2 regions of the Thiosocius teredinicola genome follow, and region 1 is predicted to be linked to the other one. Evidence: predicted binding sites of a transcription regulator. Region 1 holds the regulator's gene; the other holds the start of a gene.
The links. Region 1 encodes FliA, which starts transcription of late flagellar genes. Its sites were predicted from a motif close to GCTAAAGTTNNNNNNNNNNCNGCCGATA; they were not measured.
Positions count from the first base shown of each region.

Region 2: B1781_RS02990 (methyl-accepting chemotaxis protein) is a predicted target of FliA. The motif match lies at 2,154-2,181, and genes of this name have one in related genera.

Region 1 covers NZ_CP019936.1:1,392,598-1,396,012, forward strand. Annotated here, with positions in the region: gene flhF (flagellar biosynthesis protein FlhF) at 1-496, shown strand, start outside; gene B1781_RS06825 (P-loop NTPase) at 483-1,370, shown strand; gene B1781_RS06830 (RNA polymerase sigma factor FliA) at 1,367-2,131, shown strand; gene cheY (chemotaxis response regulator CheY) at 2,258-2,632, shown strand; gene B1781_RS06840 (protein phosphatase CheZ) at 2,653-3,396, shown strand; gene B1781_RS06845 (chemotaxis protein CheA) at 3,400-3,415, shown strand, end outside.
Region 2 covers NZ_CP019936.1:631,328-634,742, forward strand. Annotated here, with positions in the region: gene B1781_RS02985 (methyl-accepting chemotaxis protein) at 1-2,071, shown strand, start outside; gene B1781_RS02990 (methyl-accepting chemotaxis protein) at 2,270-3,415, shown strand, end outside.

The DNA of each region.
Region 1 (3,415 bases):
CCTCAACGTGCCGGTACGCACCGCGACCACGCCTGAAGAGATGGAAGAGGCGTTGAATATGTTGGGCGATCGTCGCCTGATCCTGATCGATACCGCCGGCATGTCGGCGGCGCACGAGCGCATCATCGATCAGCGCGAAACCCTGATGGCTGCCGGCCATCATTTGACGACTTTGTTGGCCCTTTCGGCGACCACCGAGGCGGCGGCCGTGCAACGTGCACTGCGCCTGTTCGCCGACTTCCGTCCGGACGCCTGTGTGCTGACCAAACTCGACGAGGCCGCCAGCCTGGGCAGCCTGATGTCGGCACTGATCCAGGCCGACCTGCCGATGGCGTTCGTGACCGACGGCCAGCGTGTGCCGGAAGACCTGCAGACCGCCAAGGCGCATCCGCTGGTGACTCGCGCAGCCGAGCTGTTGAACGAAAACCCGAACGATATCGACGCCGGCTATGCGGCTCTGGCTCTGGGAGGAGTGCATTCACATGCTAACGCCTGAAACCCATGTTGATCAGGCTACCGGTCTGCGCCAGATGGTAAACCCACGTCCGGTGCGCGCAATTGCCGTTACCGGTGGCAAGGGCGGCGTCGGCAAGACCAACGTCTCCGTGAATCTCGGCGTTGCGGCGGCAGAGATCGGCAAGAAGGTGATGCTGCTCGATGCCGATCTGGGCCTGGCGAATATCGACGTTGTGCTCGGTCTGCACCCGCAGCACGACCTGTCGCACGTGATGCGCGGCGAGTGCAGCCTGGAAGACGTGCTGGTCGAAGGCCCGAACGGCATGAAGGTGATTCCGGGTGCCTCGGGCGTGCAGTCGTTGGCCGAGTTGAGCCCGGCCGAGCATACCGGCCTGATTCGCGCGTTCAGCGAACTGGCGGCCGACACCGAGCTGCTGATCGTGGATACCGCGGCCGGCATCTCGGATACGGTGTTGAGCTTCTCGCGCGCGTCGCACGAGATTGTGGTTGTGGTGTGTGACGAACCGGCGTCGATCACGGATGCGTACGCCATTATCAAGTTGTTGAACCGTGACTATGGCCATCAGCGTTTCCGGATCCTGGCCAACATGATCCGCAGCGCGCAGGAAGGCCGCGAGTTGTATACCAAGATGTGCCGGGTCACCGACCGGTACCTCGACGTCACCCTGAGCTTCATGGGTGCGATTCCTTTCGATGAGAGTGTGCGCAAAGCCGTACGGGCGCAAAAGCCGGTAGTACAGGCGTTCCCTCGCAGCAAGGCTGCGCAGGTGTTTCGCAGCCTGGCCAAAAAAATAGAAACATGGCCGCAGCCGAGCGGTGCAAATGGCCAGGTGCAGTTCTTCGTCGAGCGTCTTATCAAATATTCCAGTGACTATGGGGAGATGGTGCTGTGAGCAATCTTGCAACTTATGATGCAGTTAAAGACCAAAGTTTTGATGACCTGGTGACCCGGCATGCGCCGCTGGTAAAACGCATCGCCTACCACCTGATGAACCGTCTGCCGCCGTCGGTGCAGGCCGAAGATCTCATTCAGGCGGGCATGATTGGTTTGATCGAGGCCAGCCGCAACTACGATGCGAGCCAGGGTGCGAGCTTCGAAACCTACGCCGGCATCCGTATTCGCGGCGCGATGCTCGACGAGATCCGCCGTTCCGACTGGACGCCGCGTTCGGTACACCGCAAGGCGCGCATGGTCGCCGATGCGATGCGTGAGATCGAGAACACCGAAGGGCGTGACGCACGTGATGTCGAGGTTGCCGAATCGCTCGGCATGTCGATCGAGGAATACCACCAGGTTCTGCAGGACGCGTCGGGTGCGCGCATCTTCAGCTACGAAGAACTGAGTGAAGTGGGCGAGGTTGTGCCGCACGAAGGCGGCGCCACGGCCGCACGCACGCGTAACTCGCTCGAAGACGGTCCCGACCGCGGCCTGGAAAAGAGCCGTTTCCGCGAAGCCCTCGGCGATGCCATCGCCAGCCTGCCGGAACGCGAGCGCCTCGTAATTGCCCTGTATTACGACGAAGAGCTGAACCTGCGCGAGATCGGCCAGGTGCTCGGCGTGAGCGAATCACGCGTCTGCCAGATACACAGTCAGGCCGCATTGCGTTTGCGTTCGCGTCTGGGCGAGTGGCTGCCCGAAGACGGGCTCAAATAAGCTTTTTCAAGAAAAAAATCCCTACGGTTTTTCGGCGTAGTGCCGATACGCCGGATGAATCAATTAATCGGGCCTTTTCGTCGGGGCCACATTGTCTGATGTGCGGAGGTTGCTTTGGACAAGAACATGAAGATCCTTGTTGTGGACGACTTCTCCACGATGCGCCGGATTATCAAAAACCTGCTGCGGGATCTTGGCTTCACCAATACACAGGAAGCTGACGATGGCATGACCGCGCTACCGCTGCTGCAGAGTGGAAATTTCGACTTTCTGATCACCGACTGGAACATGCCCGGTATGCAGGGTATCGACCTGCTCAAGGCCGTGCGCGCCGACGAAAAACTCAAGTCCCTGCCGGTACTGATGGTTACTGCCGAGTCGAAGCGCGAACAGATCGTCGAAGCTGCCCAGGCGGGCGTCAACGGTTACGTTGTCAAGCCGTTCACTGCCGGCACGCTGGAAGAAAAGATCAACAAGATCTTTGAGCGCGTCGCGGCCTGATCAGCACTATGGAAACCCTAATGGCACAGAATCCCGAGCAAGTAAGCGAAAAACTGGAGCTGGCCAAAACGTTGGTCGATCACTTGGAATCCGGCAGCGAGGATGCAGCGATTTCGGTTATCGCACAGCTTGCAGGTTTCCGTGACAGCATGTTGTTTCAGGAAGTGGGCCGGCTGACCCGTGAGCTGCATGATTCGATCAATGGCTTTGTGATGGACGCCCAGTTGGCGAACATCGCCGAGACTGAGATGCCGAACGCGGCGGAACGACTGGAATACGTTATTCAGACTACCGAACAGGCGGCCAACACCACGCTCGGCGCGGTTGAGGACAGCCTGCCGCTGGCCGATACCCTGCGCAACGATGCGCACCACCTGTCGGAACAGTGGGACAAATTCAATTCGCGCCAGATGACGGTCGACGACTTCCGTGATCTGAGCACAGAGATCAGCAAGTTTCTCGGTGCCACGCAGGCCAATTCAGAGGCACTGCACAGCAAGCTGTCGGAAGTGCTGATGGCCCAGGGTTATCAGGATCTGACCGGCCAGGTGATCCGCAAGGTGATCAAGCTGGTCAACGATGTGGAAGGCAAGCTGGTCGAGCTGGTTCGCTTGTCGGGTGCCAAAGCGAAGCCGAAAGATGAAGAACAGCCTAGCGGCCCGGATATCACGGCGGAAGGGCCGGCAGTACCGGGTGTCGACAAAGGCGATGTGGTTAGCGGTCAAGACGACGTCGATGACCTGCTCTCAAGTTTGGGGTTCTAAACGATGAGTCTCGATGCAG
Region 2 (3,415 bases), 760 kb from region 1:
GGCCAACGAAGTGGTATTCGCTAACCCCGCCGCGGCCCATTTTCTGCAGGGGATCGAGGCTGATTGGCGTGCCGAAACGCCCAGTTTCTCGGCACGCGCCATCGACGGCGCGAAACTTCCGGGGCTGTTCCGTGATCCGGCGCTCAACGGTGTGTTTTCGACCAACCGGCAGAGCGAACGCGTTGCAGAGGGCGACGTGGGTGAAAGACACCTGCGGCTGATGGTGGCACCGTTGCGTGACAGCCGCGGCAATGTGCACGGTCAGGTGGTGCAATGGTTTGATCGGACCGACAGCGTGCGCAAGGCGCGCGCGACGGAAGAGGCGTTGGTCGACGAGCGCCGCGCCGCTGAAGAGAACAAGCGTATCCGTATTGCATTGGATCACGTCAACACCAACGTTATGTTGGCTGACAAAGACCGCCGCATCATCTACCTGAACCATGCTGCGCAGGCCTTGTTCGGCGGCGCCGAGCAGGAGTTCCGTTCAGAGTTGCCGGGCTTCAGTGCCGACGACCTGGTCGGTACCAGCATCGACAAGTTCCACAAGAACCCGCAGCATCAGATGCAGATGCTCGACCGTTTGACCGGCACCCATACGGCCGAGATCGCGCTGGCCGGGCGTACCCTGAAGATCACCGCCAACCCGGTTGTCGATGCGACCGGCGAGCGCCTGGGAACGGCAGTCGAATGGGAAGACCGCACCGTTGAAGCCGAGGTCGAAAGAGAGGTCGAAAACCTCGTCAAGGCCGCACAGGACGGCGACCTCGAGCACCGTATCAAGCTCGAAGGCAAAGACGGCTTTTTCCGTCAGCTCGGTGTCGGTTTCAATGCCCTGCTGGATCAGTTGTCGGGCGTGTTCGACGAGATCGCCAACGTGATGGGCAAGATGGCCAGTGGCGACCTGTCGGCATCGATCGAGACCGAGTACCGCGGCAAGTTCGGCCAGGTGCGCAACGACATCAACGAAACCACCGAAAAACTCGGCCAGATCATCGGTCGACTCGACAGCATCGCAGCAGATATTTCCACTGCGTCGGGTGAGATATCCTCGGGCAACACCAACCTGTCTTCGCGTACCGAACAGCAGGCATCGAGTCTCGAAGAGACTGCCTCCAGCATGGAGGAACTCACCTCGACCGTACGCAACAATGCCGACAACGCGCAGCAGGCCAACCAGGTCGCAACCAGCGCGCGCAGCGCGGCGGAGCGTGGTGGCGAAGTCGTGTCGAATGCGATCGCAGCGATGGACCAGATCAACAGCTCGTCGAACAAGATCGCCGAGATCATCGGGGTGATCGACGAGATCGCCTTCCAGACCAACCTGCTGGCGCTCAACGCCTCGGTCGAAGCGGCGCGTGCCGGTGAGCAGGGGCGCGGTTTCGCGGTTGTGGCAACCGAAGTGCGCAACCTGGCGTCACGGTCGGCAACCGCGGCGAAAGAGATCAAAGACCTGATCCGCGACAGTGTCGCCAAGGTCGAGGCCGGTTCGGCTCTGGTCAACGAGTCGGGAACCACGCTCGACGAGATCGTGGTGGGTGTGAAAAAGGTCGGCGATATCGTCGCCGAGATCGCCGCAGCGAGCGCCGAGCAGTCGAACGGCATCGAGCAGGTCAACCAGGCGATCACGTCGATGGACGAACTCACCCAGCAGAACGCAGCGCTGGCTGAACAGACGTCTGCAGCCTCCGCCGCGATGACCGAAAACACCGAGGAAATGCGCGGCTTGATGGCGTTCTTCCACGGTGCCGGCACTATGGATACGTCGATGTCGAAGCCCGTCGCGAAGCCGAAAGCCGCGCCCGCCGCACCCGCGGCCAAGCCGTCCGTGGCGCCAAAGGCGGAAGCCGTCGCCAAGCCCGCAGCACCGGCCAAGCCTGCGCCCAAGCCGGCTGTCTCCACTGCGAAGCCTGAAAAACCGGCGGCGTCAAAACCGGCGGTGTCGACTGCCGAGGCCAAGCCGAGAGCTGCTGCACCCAAGCCCACGGTCGAACGGGCCGCACCCGCAGCGCGTAAGCCTGCACCCAAGGTGGCAGCACAGAGCTTCGATGATGATGAGTGGGAAGAGTTTTGACGTTTCCCGCTGAGAACGGCAAAAAAAGCGGCTTCGGCCGCTTTTTTTCTGTGGTTTAGCCGGCGAAATAGTGCCCGATCAGCCTCAAGGACGCGGTCGATATGCCGATCTAGAGGCAATAGATTTCGCGGCCCGTAGTCTGTCTTCGATGCAGGCCGAAACCAGAAAACCTGACAAACGGAACGATCGGGAGCGCGCATGAAACTTAACGAACCTGTTACCAACAACGAGGTTCCCTTTCCCAAAGATTCCATTCTGGTTTCGAAGACAGACCATAAGGGCATCATCACCTACGCCAACCCCGCGTTTATCGCGATCAGCGGATTCACCGAGCAGGAGCTGGTCGGGCGCAACCACAACCTGGTGCGTCATCCCGACATGCCGCCGGCGGCGTTCAAGGATCTCTGGGAAACCGTCAAGGCAGGTCAGACCTGGACCGGGCTGGTGAAGAACCGCGCCAAGAACGGCGACTACTACTGGGTGCGCGCCAACGTGACGCCGGTACCCCTGGCAGACGGCGGCGTCGAGTACATGTCGGTACGCACCGAGCCCTCCGCTGACGAAAAGCGCGCCGCCGAAGCGTTGTATGCCCAGGTGCGCGCCGGCCAAGCCTCGCTGCCGTCGTCGCTTGAGGCGGGATCGCCCTGGTCGATGGAGCGTTTGTTGGCGGCGGGCGCGGGCAGTGTGGCCGCGCTGGCTGTTCTTACCATGGTGTTGCTCGCCGTAGGCGTGCCCAGCGGTGTCCTGTATGCCGCCTTGTTCGCCATCATCGGCGCGAGCGTCGGTTCGGCATTCCTGATCAAGCAGCACGTGGTCACGCCGCTGCAGGTCGCAGCACGCAAGCTGGGACAGTTCGTTGTCGGCAACTACTTCGACTGGGCAGACGCCGGCGAACGGGGCTCGGTTGGCGAGATCCAGCAGGCGATCCGTTCAACGCAGATCAAGCTGGGCTTCGAGGTCACCGACGCACAGCGCCGCGCCGAGGAAACGGCGCGTGTGCAGACGGCGCTCAACTGCACGTCGACCAACGTGATGATGGCGGACGCCGAGTACAACGTGACCTACATGAACAACGCCGTTGCCAAGATGTTCAAGGACGCGGAGGCCGACCTGAAAGAGGTCCTGCCGCAATTTGATGCCAACAATATCCTTGGCAACAACATCGACATCTTCCACAAGAACCCAGCGCATCAGCGTGGCCTGTTGGCGAAGCTGAACGATACCTTCACCAGCGAGATGCAGGTGGGTTCGCGTACCTTCAAGATCATCGCGAACCCGGTAGTCAGCGATGAAGGTCAGCGTTTGGGTACCGTCGTCGAGTGGGCAGATCTGACCGCATTGCGG